3 regions of the Rhizobium sp. PAMB 3174 genome follow, and region 1 is predicted to be linked to each of the others. Evidence: predicted binding sites of a transcription regulator. Region 1 holds the regulator's gene; each other region holds the start of a gene.
What was found. Region 1 encodes LexA, which represses DNA repair genes until DNA is damaged. Its sites were predicted from a motif close to TGTTCNNNNTGTGTTCNG; they were not measured.
Positions count from the first base shown of each region.

Region 2: the regulator LexA is predicted to act here: its motif matches at 2,811-2,828, upstream of ACU5AY_RS18165 (helicase-related protein).
Region 3: the regulator LexA is predicted to act here: its motif matches at 3,126-3,143, upstream of ACU5AY_RS07090 (DUF5680 domain-containing protein).

Region 1 is NZ_CM128608.1:1,731,000-1,736,302, forward strand. Features, by position in the region: gene ACU5AY_RS08270 (VOC family protein) at 1-126, opposite strand, end outside; gene ACU5AY_RS08275 (ArnT family glycosyltransferase) at 286-1,968, shown strand; gene lexA (transcriptional repressor LexA) at 2,117-2,827, shown strand; gene ACU5AY_RS08285 (ComEC/Rec2 family competence protein) at 2,821-5,292, opposite strand.
Region 2 is NZ_CM128608.1:3,797,171-3,802,473, forward strand. Features, by position in the region: gene phbB (acetoacetyl-CoA reductase) at 27-752, shown strand; gene ACU5AY_RS18155 (DUF6622 family protein) at 1,009-1,515, opposite strand; gene ACU5AY_RS18160 (LytTR family DNA-binding domain-containing protein) at 1,611-2,417, shown strand; gene ACU5AY_RS18165 (helicase-related protein) at 2,991-5,303, shown strand, end outside.
Region 3 is NZ_CM128608.1:1,498,974-1,504,276, forward strand. Features, by position in the region: gene grxD (Grx4 family monothiol glutaredoxin) at 1-36, opposite strand, end outside; gene ACU5AY_RS07075 (hypothetical protein) at 159-413, opposite strand; gene ACU5AY_RS07080 (BolA family transcriptional regulator) at 441-674, opposite strand; gene purL (phosphoribosylformylglycinamidine synthase subunit PurL) at 698-2,935, opposite strand; gene ACU5AY_RS07090 (DUF5680 domain-containing protein) at 3,160-3,609, shown strand; gene ACU5AY_RS07095 (aminotransferase-like domain-containing protein) at 3,617-5,038, opposite strand; gene ACU5AY_RS07100 (DUF1127 domain-containing protein) at 5,166-5,303, shown strand, end outside.

The sequences.
Region 1 (5,303 bases):
ATGAATGCCGTCGGGGGCGACGGTGAAGCCGAGTTGGGCGAGCCGCGCGCGGGACATCGCAATTGACGTCACCGGCAGAACCAGATGATCCAGAAGGCGGCGGCCGGCAGACCCGGTTGCATCCATGTGCGACTTCCTCCATTTCGCCGCTGATGTGCTTCATCCGTGGCCGATTTGCAAGTCTTGGCGCGAACATTCGTCGCCCCACCCCGCCATCGGTTGATTTGCCGGCAAAAATGTGGACACAGGTGACCGCACAACGCATCAATGGGAAACCGCGCCGACATGCCGCAGACGCTTGCCGCTATTGCGAGTTCGAACCGCACGATCGCGGCGATCTTCGTCATTGCCTTCCTGGTCGCGATCTTTCCCTTCGCCGAGAGCATGATCCTGCATTATCCGGACGAGCGCCATTATTCGCAGGGCGCGGCGCTGATGATGGAGAGCGGCGACTACCTGACACCGCGCACCGGCGAGGATGCTGTGCGGCTGAAGAAGCCGCCGTTCGCCTACTGGATGAGCGTCGCCGGCATGGAAATCTTCGGCATCGGTGTCATCGGCTCGCGCATCTTCTGGCTGCTCGGCGCGGCCGCCATCCTGTTCGTCACCTACAGGCTGGCCAAGCGGCTGACGGGCGACGATGAGATCGCCCTGTTCTCGCTCGCCATGCTCGCCGGCAATTTCGTCTTCCTGCGCTCCGCCGTCACGGCGATTCCCGACATTCCGCTGACGCTGTTCATGCTCATCGCCCTTTACGGCTTTGCCGGCCTGCTCTTCGCCGGCGAAGAAGACAGATGGGACGCCTGGCTTGCCTATGGCGGAACGGCGATGGCGATCCTGACGAAGGGCATTCCGGCGCTGGCGCCACCGGCCTGCGTCTTCGGTCTGATCGTCCTCTTTCCCTCGTGCCGCGTTCATTTTCGCCGGCTGATCGCCCCGCTGCCGATTCTCTTCTCCATGGCTCTCGCCGGCTGGTGGTTCGTCTACCAGGTGCTGCGGTCGAGCTCGGCGCTCGACAACCAGTTCGTCGGCGATCAGGTGCGCACCAAGCTGGAATTCTCGGTTTTCGCGGTGTTCGACTCCGTCGGTCTCAGCCTTGCCGGCCTGCTGGCGCCCGTGATCGGCTGGCTTTTCGTGATTGCGGCGACCGCGATCGCTACGCGCAAAGTGCCGGGCTTCCGGCAGCTCGGCGCGTCGGCCCTGCTGCTTGCAGGCTGGATTGCGCTCAACATCGCCATGTTCGCGCCCGCCTTCAAACCGGACCATCGCTACATCATTCCGTCTCTTCCCGCTCTGTCGATCCTGATGGCGGTCGGCCTCGCCTCGCTGGAGCGCGAGACGACATCGCGCTATCTGAGCCTGTTTCTCAAATTCTCGGTGATCGGCCTGGCCCTCACCTTCGCCATCCTCTACGGCGTTTCGGCCCAGCTGCTGAGTGCCAAGGTAACGGTTGCGATCGTGGTTGCCATCGCCCTCGGCCTGTTGCTCGTCTGGCGCATCGCCAATCGCGAGGCCTTCCGGCCCATGGTTCTGGCACTCTCCGCCCTGCCAATGGCGATCCTGCTTGCCATCTATCCCGTCGTCGCCGCCTTCGGCATGCCCGACCTTGGAAAGCCGATTGCCGACAAGGTCGCCCAGCTCGACCTGCCCGCCGACGACATCGTCTTCCTTGGGTCTGACATCGTCGCCTCCGAGGCACGATTGCACAGCGGCGTCGAACGACCTTTCCTGCAGCGACGAAAGCTTGCGGACGTCGAAGCCGGCGATCGCTTCAAGGCCGTCATCACGCTGGAGAAGACGGAAGCCGACCGGCTCGCCGCCGACGGGTACGACGTGACGGCGGTCAGTGGCGGCTGGCGTTCGATCGATCCGGCCGTCCTCATGAAGGCCGTTCTCTCCGGCACGCTCGCCGAGACACGCGCAGCGGAAGCCGAGCGCGCCTACATCGCACTCGATCCGACGCGCTAACGCTCATAGCCGACCGGCGGCAGCAAAAATCGGCAGTTCCTGCGACACCGGGCCCCGCTTTCACGATATTTTAGGCACTTGCGGAACACAGTGGGAACATATAGTGTCCGTTCTGTATTTGTTTCATGATTCTGGAAGGTGCCGATTCATGCTGACGCGAAAGCAACAGGAACTGCTTCTCTTCATTCACGAGCGGATGAAGGAATCCGGCGTTCCGCCATCCTTTGACGAGATGAAGGATGCACTCAATCTCGCGTCCAAGTCCGGCATTCACCGGCTGATCACGGCGCTCGAGGAGCGCGGCTTCATCCGCCGCCTGCCGAACCGGGCGCGTGCGCTGGAAGTCATCAAGCTTCCCGAAGCCTATTCGCCGAGCCTGCAGCCGCGCCGCGGCTTTTCGCCAAGCGTCATCGAAGGCAGCCTCGGCAAGCCGAAGCCCGCGCCCACCCCCAAGGCACCGGAACCGGCGAACGACACCGTCAGCGTCCCGGTCATGGGCCGCATCGCCGCCGGTGTGCCGATCTCCGCCATCCAGAACAACACGCACAGCCTGTCCGTGCCGATGGAAATGCTGGGCTCCGGCGAACACTATGCGCTGGAGGTCAAGGGCGACTCGATGATCGAAGCCGGCATCCTCGATGGCGATACTGTCATCATCAAGAATGTCAGCAGCGCCAATCCGGGCGAGATCGTCGTGGCATTGGTCGACGACGAGGAAGCAACGCTCAAGCGCTTCCGCCGCAAGGGTGCGTCGATTGCACTCGAAGCCGCCAACCCGGCCTATGAGACGCGTATCTTCGCCTCCGATCGGGTCAAGGTTCAGGGCAAGCTCGTCGGCCTCATCCGCCGCTATCACTGACCGGTGACACGCCTGGCTGCGTCCGTATAACGCGGACGTGGAACAAGCGGCCATGTGCCCGTTTCCTGCGTGATCGGGAAGGCGTTTGTCCGCCAGTCGTAGTATCGATGCCGGGTCCAGGGCCGGTCGATTGCGCCGACTGCCGTCCTGGCCTCAAAGCCAATGCCGTCCGATGCCGCATGGAGTTCGATCGATCCGGTTCTTCGCAGCCGTTCCGCCATAAGCAATGTCGCGCCCGAGCGGCACGTGTCGTAGCCGAGGCGGAACGGCACGATGACCACATCGGCGATGTCGCAGGCGGGTCCGGCATAGGCGGGTTTCTCCACCGTCACCACCCGCAATGCGGTTCCGCCCGACGCCGTAACCTGACCGGCGCACCAGGCGGCCTTCCTGCAGTGGAAGCGGGATATCTCCCCATTCAGGGCCTTTTCCATAGCCAGTCGCTCCGCATTCAAGACGGAGGCCGGCAGCCGTGGCTGCTCTCCTCCTTTTTCTGTCTGGTCGGCCGGAACGGGCTCCCCATCCGCCATGTCCGGCCCCTCGCCCTTCGGCATGGCGAGCGCCCGCTGCCATTGTTCGAAGATGAAGGATGGCGGACGACTGCGGTTCGTCTCTAGCCGTCCATCGGCAATGAGGGCCGCCAGCCTGCCGTCCTCGCTGATAATCAGCGCAGGAGACGAGTTTGTCGGTCCGTATGCGATCAGCGCAACCGCCACGGCCATCAGCGGCAGGCCGACATATCTGAGGCGACTGCGCAGCAGGACCAGAAGCAGAAAGCCGGCGACCGAGAGTTCGAAGGCATAGGGCGGCAGGCGTCCGGATGAAACTCCGCTGTCCCAGCCGGCGACCTCTCGGGCCACCGCGATGACGATGTCCAGCCCAACCCCCATGAGGCGCAGCGGCCAATGCTCGAGCCCGAACGGCATGGCGAGGACGGATACCAGGCCGGCCGGCATGACCACGAAGGTGACGACCGGCATGGCGATGAGATTGGCGGCGAAGCCATAGGGCGCGAGGCGGTAGAAATGCTCCAGCGCGAAGATCGCCGTTGCAGTCCCGCCGATCGCCGATGTAAGCGCCAACGCCGAAGCAAACCCGCCGGCTTTCGCGGCAAGGGCGATGATACCGGACCGGCGGCGCGGCGCGCTCCGGTCCACCGATCGCATCCGCCACCATCTATATCCCGCCACAAGCGCCACCGTCGCGGCAAACGACATCTGGAAGCTCGGCCCCATGACGGCGGACGGCGTGACGGCAAGAATGATCAGCGCCGCGAGCGCGACGTTCCTGAGGCTGATCGCCGGCCGGTCGATGAGGACTGCGACCAGCATCAATGCCAGCATGATGAAGGCACGGATCGCCGATACCTGCAATCCGGAAATCAGCAGATAGCCGAATGCCCCGGCCAGGGCGGCGGCAGCGGCCCATTTCTTGACCGGGAAGCGTTGCACGAGGGCCGGGAACAGGGCGAGTGTCGTGCGCAGGCCGGCAAAGAAGAGGCCTGCCGCGAGCGCCATGTGCAGGCCAGAAATGGCGATCACATGCGCCAATCCCGACATGCGCAAGGCTTCCGCCGTCTCATCCGACAGCGCGCGTCTCTGACCGGTGACGATGGCCGAGGCAAACGCCCCGGTATCGCCTGCGAGCGTCGCCCGTATACGGGCGGAAATCGTGTCGCGCAGCATCTCGATCGCAAGACGGGCGCGGTCAAGAAGGGATGCACGCTGCCCCACAGCCACTCTTTCGGGAGAACCGTAGAAGAAGCCGACCGCACCGATCCCCTGATAGTAAGAGAAGAATGCGAAGTTATAGCTGCCCGGCAGGGCCGGACCGGAGGGCGGCGAGAGCCGCGCCTTGCCGCTGATCATTTCGCCGGGCAGCAATGGCTCATGGTCGTTTCGCGCCAGCACGGCCACTCTTTCAGGAGGGCGACGAAGGGCCGGCTCGCTGGTCGCCGAGACATTGATCAGATAGCGCCAGCCGCCATTGTCATCGATTTCGCGGCTCTCGATCCGGCCGGTGATCCGGGTGACGATCGGCGTATCCAGCACGACGGTCCCGGTCCGCCATGTCTCGAAAGCAGCCAGCCCCATGCCGAGCGCCAGAAGCAGCACGGCGATTGCGGCATATCGCATCAGCGGGCGATGATGCCCGGCGGCAACAGCACCCACTAAAGCCACGGCAGCCAACAGGAAAATGGCAGGCGTGGGCGGGTCGTGCGCCAGGCTGAACCAGACGACGGCTCCCAGTCCGAGCAGGACCGGCGAGAAGAGAAAGTCATGACGAAAGCGGCGCTCTTCGGCCAGGGCAAGCCGCAGTTTTCCGTGAAGGTCGCCCAGACGGAACGTGCGATGGCGCCCGGCCCCGCCGCGCTCTGGCGCCGGCAGATCAAGCGGAACCACGCGCTGCGGGTCGCGCGCCAGCGCCCGGTTGCCAAGACGCCTCTTCTCTCCGGCATCGGCCATATGCGGCCCCC
Region 2 (5,303 bases), 2.1 Mb from region 1:
TACGGGCATCTCGGGAGGAATACATCATGAGCAGGGTGGCCATCGTTACGGGTGGGTCGCGTGGTATCGGCGCGGCGATCTCGATCGCATTGAGGGATGCAGGCTACAAGGTTGCCGCCAACTACGCCGGCAATGACGAGGCGGCAGCGAAGTTCAAGGACGAAACCGGCATTCCGGTGTTCAAGTGGGACGTGTCGTCCTACGAGAGCTGCGTCGAGGGCGTGGCCAAGGTGGAAGCGGAGCTCGGGCCGGTCGACATTCTGGTCAACAATGCCGGCATCACGCGCGACGCGATGTTCCACAAGATGACGCCGGACCAGTGGAACGCCGTCATCAACACCAACCTGACGGGTCTGTTCAACATGACCCATCCGGTCTGGAGCGGCATGCGTGACCGCGGCTTCGGGCGGGTCATCAATATTTCCTCGATCAACGGCCAGAAGGGCCAGGCCGGACAGGCAAACTATTCGGCCGCGAAAGCCGGCGATCTCGGCTTCACCAAGGCGCTTGCCCAGGAAGGCGCGATGAAGGGCATCACCGTCAATGCGATCTGCCCGGGCTATATCGGCACGGAGATGGTGCGCGCCATTCCCGAAAAGGTGCTCAACGAACGCATCCTGCCGCTGATCCCGGTCGGCCGGCTTGGTGAACCGGAGGAGATCGCCCGCTGCGTGCTGTTCCTCGCCTCCGACGATTCCGGCTTCATCACCGGGTCGACCATTTCTGCGAACGGCGGACAGTTCTTCGTCTGATTGTGGCAATAGTGGATGTTGCCGGAAATGGCGCCCTCGGGCGCCATTTTTGCTTTCAGCAAAGGTTAACGTCCGGGTCAAAATCGCTCCAATTTGGCGCATCCGGCAGATGAGAATATGGTTAAAATATTGTAAAAATACAATATTTAGCGATGAACAAAGCAGGAAACTTGTGGTGTCAATGATTCGTCGCCGATTCGTTCCGGCTTTGGCCTGAAGGTTAAAGTCCGCGCTTTTGGCGCCTGCTTTTCCCTATTCACGAGGACGTCGCCGGACTGTTGTTTCCCGCCAGCAGATGCATGATCGAGCGACCCACCATCAAGGTGACCGAGAGACCATTGACGAAGCTCCAGGTGATTTGCATTGGCTGGCTCGCTGCTGCGGCAGGATCGATCGCGGTGAGGACCCCATCGACGTAGTTGACCGCGAAGATGACCAGCAGCAGCCCCAGTGAAAGCCACTCTCCCTGCAGCAGCAACTTGCCGTTCGGCAGGCGCCTGGTCTGCCGAGCCGGCTTGATCGACAGAAGGATGACGAATGCCAGGATGATGCCGGTGGCGGTTCCCGCCAAGACATCCGCATCGAAACCGGCCATGACCAGCCGGCGGAGCGCAAGGAGAGTGAGGATCGCCGGCAGCAGGATCAGCGAGTTCTGCGATACTTCGCGTGTCTTTGTCCTCTTCAGCCCGCGAAAGACAAGAAGGGCGAGAACGAGCCATACCCAGCTGGGCGTGTGGGTGAGGATGTCGATCGGCATTTGCATGATGTCATGTGCTCCATTACTCAGGATGAAAGGTGCGGCGAACGGAGGTCTGGCATGTCGCCGCCGGAGAATGAGGGCAATGACGGGTTCGTATAATGCGTGAGGGCTACGTGGGCGGCGCGCCGCTGCAGCTCGCGCTTCGTGAAATGCAGGATGAATTTTCGAGCTGGCGAACCTGGGGCGCACTGGCCCTGGTCGCGGTGCTGCTGGTCGTTTCCGGTCCTTTCCAGACGATGACGACGCTTTCCCTGCCTCAGCGCAGCCTTTACTGGGGCGCCCTGGTTGTTGCCACATTCGTCGCCGGAAACTTTGTCGGCACATGGTGGAATTATGTCGTGCTGGAGCGCGGATGGCGGCAGCCCTGGCGGTTCATGACGGTCGGGGTCAGCGCCGGCATTCCAGCGGCCATAGCGGTTACAGCTATCAATGTTGCCGCCTTCGGATGGCAAATGCTTGCGCCGGCACAGATCGTGGAGCTTACCGCCTACAGCGTCTTCATCAGCGTTCTGGTCGCCGGATTATTCGCGCTCTACAGCCGGTCGGCGGACGAGGTGCCAGTCGGCATCAACGCGGGTGCGGAGGATGGTCTGCCGGCCATCCTCCGCCGCCTGCCGCTGCCCAAACGCGGGCGGCTCGTTTCGATCTCCGTCAGCGATCACTATGTCGAGGTGACGACGCTGAAAGGGCGGGAATTGCTGCTGATGCGTCTGCGGGATGCGGTGGCCGAATGCCCCCCGGAAAAGGGTCTGCAGATCCACCGCTCGCACTGGATCGCACTTGACGGCGTGAAGCATGTCTATCGCAGCGGCGGCAAGGTGATGGTCGAGACGGTGACCGGTGATCATCTTCCAATCAGCCGGTCCTTCTTGGCAGAGGCGCGTGCCTCCGGGTTGAACGCCTGAAGTGGGGCTCAAAGGTTAACAACAGGCGCTGCAATGCTGTCCCGCATGCTTCATTTGCTCGAAAATTATGGTTAAAATATTGTAAATACACCATATTTAGCGGTGAACAGATCGGGAAGACATTGATGTCAGCGATTCGTCGCTGATTCGTTCCAGCTTTGGACCGAAGGTTAATCGGGAGGTTGTTTTTCGCCGCCTTGGTCGGTTCTTTACGAAGGGGTGCCGCCGTCTGCCGACATTAGCAAACCGGTAGGATCTATTAACGCCGGACCGTCCATCTTGCGTCTGCAAGGAATTCCTGATTCACTATCTGGTGTCACGGCGTCGTTCGGGTGGAAGATGTAGCGGTGAACAAAGCCTGAATCCGTGCGAGTCAGCGATTCGTCGCTGATTCGTTCCTTTGCTGTTCCGAATCTTAACCGTTTGGTTTGACTCTCGAATTTCGGTCACCCTCGAAGTTGGGGCTTGCCTCGCCCGCCCTTAGTCGCCATGTGTCTTGCGGTGTTCCAGCCTTCCTCGCCGGGGGCGGTCACCCTCTCGTTTTTGCGTGGTGTGATAGTGACGATCCAACCCATGATCCTGAGCGGCCGCGGTGTCACCGCCATGCTCGGTCCGACCAATACCGGCAAGACCCACTATGCCATCGAGCGAATGCTGGCCTACGGTACGGGGGTCATCGGCCTGCCGCTGCGCCTGCTCGCACGCGAAGTCTACAACAGGCTGGTGGAGCGCGCCGGGGCCGCCAATGTCGCGCTGGTGACGGGAGAGGAAAAGATCTCGCCGCCCGGTGCGCGCTATTCCGTCTGCACGGTCGAGGCGATGCCGCGGGAAACCAATGCCGCATTCGTGGCGATCGACGAGGTACAGCTCGCCGGCGACCTGGAGCGTGGACACATCTTCACCGACCGCATTCTGCATCTGAGAGGCCGCGAGGAGACGCTGCTGCTTGGCGCCGACACGATGCGGCCGATCCTGCGGCAGATGCTTCCCGGCATTACGCTTGTGGACCGGCCGCGCATGTCGCAGCTCTTTTATGCCGGCCAGAAGAAGATCACGCGCCTGCCGCAGCGAAGCGCCATCGTCGCCTTCTCGGCGGAGGAGGTCTATGCGATCGCCGAACTCATCCGCCGCCAGCGCGGCGGCGCGGCAGTGGTGCTCGGCGCGTTGTCTCCGCGAACCCGAAACGCCCAGGTTGGCCTCTATCAGGCAGGTGACGTCGAATATCTGGTGGCCACCGATGCGATCGGCATGGGGCTGAACCTCGACGTCGATCACGTCGCCTTTGCCCAGGACCGCAAGTTCGACGGGTTCCAGTACCGCAATCTCAATCCGGGCGAACTCGGCCAGATTGCCGGCCGCGCCGGCCGCCACGTCCGCGACGGCACATTCGGGGTTACCGGCCGCGCCGAACCATTCGACGAGGAACTGGTCGAGCGCCTGCAGAATCACGAATTCGATCCGGTCAAGGTGCTGCAGTGGCGGACCAAGGCGCTCGATTATTCTTCGCTCAACGCCCTGCGCCGCAGCCTGGAAACGCCGCCACAGGTGCCGGGCCTGACCAAGGCGCTGCCGGCAATCGACCACGAAGCGCTCGAACTGCTGGCGCGCTATCCCGAGATCATCGATCTCGCCACCACGCCGGAGCGGGTCGAGAAGCTTTGGGAAGCCTGTGCGCTGCCCGATTATCGCCGCATCACCCACGCACAACACGCCGACCTGATTTCGACGCTCTATTCGGATCTCGTTCGCCATGGTGTGGTCAACGAGACTTTCATGGCAGAACAGGTCAGGCGGTCGGACCGGACGGACGGGGAAATCGATACTTTGTCGGCGCGCATTGCGCAAATTCGAACTTGGACTTATGTGTCCAATCGCCCAGGGTGGCTAACCGATCCGACACACTGGCAAGAAAAGACGCGTGAAATCGAGGACCGGCTGTCCGACGCGTTACATGAGAGGTTGACGAAACGCTTTGTTGATCGCAGGACTTCTGTGCTCATGAAGCGGCTTAGAGAGAATGCGATGCTGGAAGCAGAAATCAGTGTGAATGGCGATGTCTTCGTCGAAGGACATCACGTCGGCCAGTTGGCCGGTTTCCGGTTTTCGCCGGTCACCGGGGGGAACGGGCCTGACCAGAAGGCGGTCGAGGCTGCGGCCCAGAAGGCGTTGTCGCTGGAATACGAAGCGCGCGCCGCGCGTCTCTACGCGTCCGGCAACAGCGACCTCGTCATCGGTTCGGATGGTTACGTCCGCTGGCGGGGCGAACCCGTGGCACGGCTTTCGTCCGGCGATCACATCCTGCATCCGCGCGTCATCCTGCTCGCCGACGACCAGCTGAGCAGCAATGCGCGCGAGCACGCGACCGCCCGCGTCGAGCGCTTCGTCAATCACCACATCGCGACCGTCCTGAAGCCGCTCGATGACCTGTCGCGTGCCGAAGACCTGCAGGGTCTCGCCAAGGGCCTGGCATTCCAGCTGGTCGAGAACCTCGGCGTTCTCTTCCGCCGCGACGTCGCCGACGACGTGAAGTCGCTCGATCAGGATGCGCGCAGCTCTATGCGCAAATACGGCGTGCGGTTCGGCGCATACCATGTCTTCATGCCACTTCTCCTGAAGCCGGCGCCGGCGGAACTGATCACGCTTCTCTGGGCGCTCGCCAATGACGGCCTGGACAAGCCCGGCTACGGCGACCTGATCCCGGTTCTGGCCGCCGGCCGCACGTCGATCGTCACCGACAACACCTATGAACGCGCCTTCTACAAGCTCGCCGGCTTCCGCTTCCTCGGCAAGCGCGCTGTTCGCATCGACATTCTCGAGCGCCTGGCGGACCTGATCCGTCCGCTCCTGCAGTGGAAGCCGGGTTCGGGCGCTCGGCCCGACGGCGCC
Region 3 (5,303 bases), 230 kb from region 1:
CACTTCATTGTCGATAAAATCGTGAATGGCGCTCATTGCAAAATCCTCTGACATGCGGGGTCAAGGCCCGATGTTGATTGTCTAGCCGCTAAATAACATGCTCCGGACGGAATTCCAGCAGGGCAACCCAAAAAAGATACGTGAGCCTGAGCGCCCGGCTAGCGGGACCTCTGGCGGGGCTTGCTTCTCGCCTTCACCGTCCGCCGGCGGCTGACCTGCTTCCTGGCGGGCGCGCGCGTCGTCTTCTTGCGGGCGCCGGAGGCGCGGCTGGCGGTCGTCCGGGTGGCAGGCTTGCGTTTCGTCGTCGTGCGCTTCTTGCGCCGCGTCGTGCCCGACAGGCCCGTCTTCTTCAGGATTTCGCTGACGACGCTCTTGACGACGCCGTCGACCAGTTCCTTCATCAAATCCGCCATTGTCGCTCCCCCTTGCCGCCGCGCCGCTTACTTCGGCGCGGAGGTCTGCAGGGCGAGCGCATGCAGCGCTTCGCCCATGTTTCCCTTCAGGGCGTCGTAGACCATCTGGTGCTGCTGGACGCGCGTCTTGCCCCGAAAGGCCTCCGCCACGACTTCAGCCGCATAGTGGTCGCCGTCGCCTGCCAGATCCCGGATCTTGACCACGGCACCGGGAATGCCGGAGCGGATCATGTCTTCGATGTCACCTGGTTTCATGGCCATGACGGTTTTTTCCCTTGTTGTTGTTATTCGGCGGCTGCGGGCAGTTCGCCCTTGCCGTCCATGTAGGAAGGAAACCACGATTCATGCGCTTCATGCAATCGGCTGACGGGCAGCGAAATCAGATCGTCAACAACGAGGCTCGTCCCTTCGACCGTGCCGATGCGCCGGAAGAAGATGCCGGAGCCTTCCGCGCTGGCGCAGACGAAGTTGGCGAGATCGGCCGGGACCGCGATAACGTAGCGACCCTGGTCTTCGCCGAACAGCAGGGCATGCGCGGGGCCACGGCTTTCCTCGAGGCTGACCTTGGCGCCCTTGCCGGACTTGATCGCCATTTCGGCGAGCGCGATGGCGAGGCCGCCGGAGGAAATGTCGTGGCAGGCGGTGATCTGGCCGTTGCGGATCGCCGAGCGGATGAAGTCGCCGTTGCGCTTCTCGGCGACCAGGTCGACTTCCGGCGCCGGTCCGTCGATCAGGCCGAGCACGTCGCGCATATAGACGGATGCGCCGAGATGGCTGCCGTCGCCGCCGATCAGGATCAGGTGGTCGCCTTTATTGGCGCCGCCGATCTTCGCCATCTTCGACCAGTCGGGCAGGAGGCCGACGCCGGCAATGGTGGGGGTCGGCAGGATCGCCTCGCCGTGGGTCTCGTTGTAGAGCGAGACGTTGCCCGAGACGATCGGGAAATCGAGCGCGCGGCAGGCTTCGCCGATGCCTTCGATCGCCTTGACCAGCTGGCCCATGATTTCCGGCTTTTCGGGATTGCCGAAGTTGAGGTTGTCGGTCGCAGCCAGCGGCTCGGCGCCAGTGGCGGTGATGTTGCGCCAGCACTCGGCGACGGCCTGCTTGCCGCCTTCATACGGGTTGGCCTCGACATAGCGCGGGGTCACGTCCGAGGAGAAGGCGAGTGCCTTGGTCGGATGGCCGTCGACGCGGATGACGCCGGCGTCGCCGCCCGGCAGCTGCAGCGAGTTGCCCTGGATCAGCGTGTCGTACTGTTCGTAGACCCAGCGTCGGCTCGACTGGTTGGGCGAGCCCACCAGCGTCAGCAGTGCTTGGTTGTAATCTTCGGGTTCGGCAACGAGATTGGCCGGGAGGACCGCCGGAACGGTCGGCTCGCGCCACGGGCGGTCGTATTCGGGTGCTTCGTCGCCCAGTTCCTTGATCGGCAGGTTGGCGACTTCCTCGCCCTGGTGCAGCACACGGAAGCGCAGGTCGTCCGTGGTCTTGCCGACGATGGCGAAGTCGAGGCCCCATTTGACGAAGATCGCCTTGGCTTCCTCTTCCTTCTCGGGGCTCAGCACCATGAGCATGCGCTCCTGGCTTTCCGACAGCATCATTTCATAAGCCGTCATCTGCTCTTCGCGGACCGGCACCTGGTCGAGGTTGAGTTCGATGCCAAGGTCGCCCTTGGCGCCCATTTCGACGGCGGAACAGGTGAGGCCCGCAGCCCCCATGTCCTGGATGGCGATGACGGCGCCGGTCTGCATCAGTTCGAGGCAGGCTTCCAGCAGGCACTTCTCGGTGAAGGGGTCGCCGACCTGAACGGTGGGACGCTTCTCCTCGATCGTCTCGTCGAATTCGGCCGAGGCCATGGTGGCGCCGCCGACGCCGTCGCGGCCGGTCTTGGCGCCAAGATAGACGACGGGCAGGCCGACGCCTTCGGCCTTCGAGTAGAAGATTGCGTCGGACTTTGCGAGGCCGGCGGCAAAGGCGTTGACGAGGATGTTGCCGTTGTAGCGGGCGTCGAATTCGACCTCGCCGCCAACCGTCGGAACGCCGAAGGAATTGCCATAGCCGCCGACGCCGGAAACGACGCCGGAAACCAGATGGCGGGTCTTCGGATGATCCGGTTCGCCGAAGCGCAGTGCGTTCATCGCCGCGACCGGACGGGCGCCCATCGTGAAGACGTCACGCAGGATGCCGCCAACGCCGGTCGCCGCGCCCTGATAGGGTTCGATGTAGGACGGGTGGTTGTGGCTTTCCATCTTGAAGACGACGCAATCGCCGTCATCGATATCGACCACGCCGGCGTTTTCGCCGGGGCCCTGGATGACGCGCGGGCCGGTGGTCGGCAGCGTGCGCAGCCACTTCTTGGAAGACTTGTACGAGCAGTGCTCGTTCCACATGGCCGAGAAGATGCCGAGTTCGGTGAAGGTCGGTTCGCGGCCGATCAGTTCCAGAATGCGATCGTATTCATCCGGCTTCAGGCCATGGGCGGCGATGAGCTCCGGGGTGATGGCGATGGTATTCGAGATGGTCATGTGTCCAGACGTGTCCGTGCGCGATGGGAGAGGTTTGCCGTCTCTTTATCCCATGTCACGGGCGAGTGCGACAGGAAAATGCCGAGAATAACAGGCGAATCCCGTGTTTTTCCGGAGATACGCAAGAAACGTGGCTATCGGGATGTGGACGCATTCCTTCATCGCTTGACGACATCAATTTACGATGAAATGTTCGCTTTATGTTCTTATTTGGAGATTCAAGCATGCTGGAAGAATTCATTGTCGAGGCGAAGGCCGCTGCCTATGTCGGGGGCGGAAAGCCTGGAGCTTCATCGCGAGCGGCGTCGCATGACATAGGCTATCGGAGGGGACACTGGAGCTATCTCGACAGCTACTTCGGCGGCACGGACTTTTTGGGCCAGGAAACCGTCTGGACCGACGGCGTGCCGGTTTGGGCGATGAACTACTACGGCCGCATATCCGACGATGATGCGATCAACGCCGAGAAGGCCGGGTCAATCGTGAAGCAGGCGCGGGCGGCTCTTTACAACGAGGGCCGGTTCCTCGGTGAATTCAAGAGCGAATATCTTGGATATCGCTACGAACATGGGAGCGCGGGTACGCCGCGGAGTTTCCAGGGCGTCGAGAGGATCTACCGCGCGGACCGGGAGGTTTATCGGCTGGATTTCCACGGCGGACTGATCCGTCCTTGAGGACGGATCACGAATAGCTATCGTAGCTGCTCGTGCCGTTCTCCAGGATCTGGCGAAGAAGCTTGCAACCGCGGTCGACCTCTCTGTCCTCCTTAACCGAGGAGAAGCCGATGCGGATGCGGTGCCAGACGCGTTCTGAGCGGCCGGGTTTGAATTCGTCCTCGTCGTCGACGAGGATGCCCTCGTTGAAGGCGGCATTCTTGAACGTGCCGGAAAGCCAGGGCTCCGGCAGCTTCAGCCAGATGAAGGGCAGGCCGGGCAGGGCGGTGTATTCGAAGCCGGCGAAGTTGGTTTCGAGGATTTTCTGGCGATCCATGATCTTGGCGATGCTGGTCGCCTTGAGATCTGTTGCCTCGCCCGAGAGCACCAGGCGGGCGCAGAGTTCGGCGAACAGATACGGCATGCCGCCGGTGATCATCTTGTGGGCGATGCGGACGCGGTGGGCGTAATGCGGCGGGCAGGCGACCCAGCCGCCGCGCACGCCGGCGGCGACCGATTTCGACAGACCGCCGACCAGAAAGGTGCGCTCCGGCGCGAATTCCACGAGCCGCGGCGTCTCGTCCCGGCAGAGCGAGCCGTACAGGTCGTCCTCGATCAGCCAGACATTGTACTTGCGGGCGATCTCGGCAATCTGCCTGCGACGTTCGGCCGGCATGACGACGGCGGTCGGATTGTGGGCGGCCGGCATCAGGAAGGCGATCTTCGGGTGCTGCTGGGCGCAGACGCTTTCGAAATCCTCCGGGATCATCCCGTGTTCGTCGATATTGGCGAGCACCGTGCGGCGGCCGATCAGCGTGGCGCTGCGGGCAATCTGCGAATAGGTCAGGTGCTCGAAGACGATCTTGTCGCCCGGCGAGGTGGCGACCGTCAGCAGGGCCATGATGGCGGCATGGGCGCCGAGCGTCGGCACGACGTTTTCCGCTTCCGGCGCAAAGGCGCCGCGTGTCAGCCATTGCGCACCGGCTTCGAACCAGTGGCGCGGGAAGGTTCGGGTGTAGCTGGCAATCTCGGCCGGATGATCGCGGATGATGTCGCCTGTCAGGCGCCCGATCGTTGCGGCCTGGCCGCTGTCGGGTGCAGCGGTCGTGTCGAACCGCAAGGCACCGCTGGGCGCGACGTCCGGTCGGGTGCCCTGCAATGTCATCGCCGGCGGGGTCGCCTGCTGGATTTCCTCACCGCTTTCCGTCTGATCCAGAACATAGGTGCCACGGCCGACCTCGCCGCTGACCAGTCCGCGTTCGTGGATCAGCGAGTAGGCGCGACCGATTGTACCTATTGTCACCCCTATGTCGAATGCCAGGTTCCGCTGGGGCGGAAGCTTCGTCCCCGGCGGCAAGGTGCCGTCGACGATCGCGTCTTCGATCCGGTCCGCGAGGCGGACATAGAGCGGGCCTGAGCCCTTGGAAATATCGGGAAGCCAAGTTGTCATGGTGACAATTCTATACATTGTCACCCAATGTGAGTCAATTGTATACGACAGTCATGCAAGGGCATTTTTTAACAGAGAAAGGCAGACAGGTGCAATCATGAGACGGGTACAATTCCTTGACGGTGCAATGAATACAATCGGTGCTTCCGCGAAGACGGACAATGCCGTGCGAAAGCCGTCGGGTGTTGAACTGTTGATGGATGTGCTCGCCGGTCGTGCCGTCGCTGTCTCGGCAAGCTTCAAGGAATGGCTGCAGCTGCGCCGG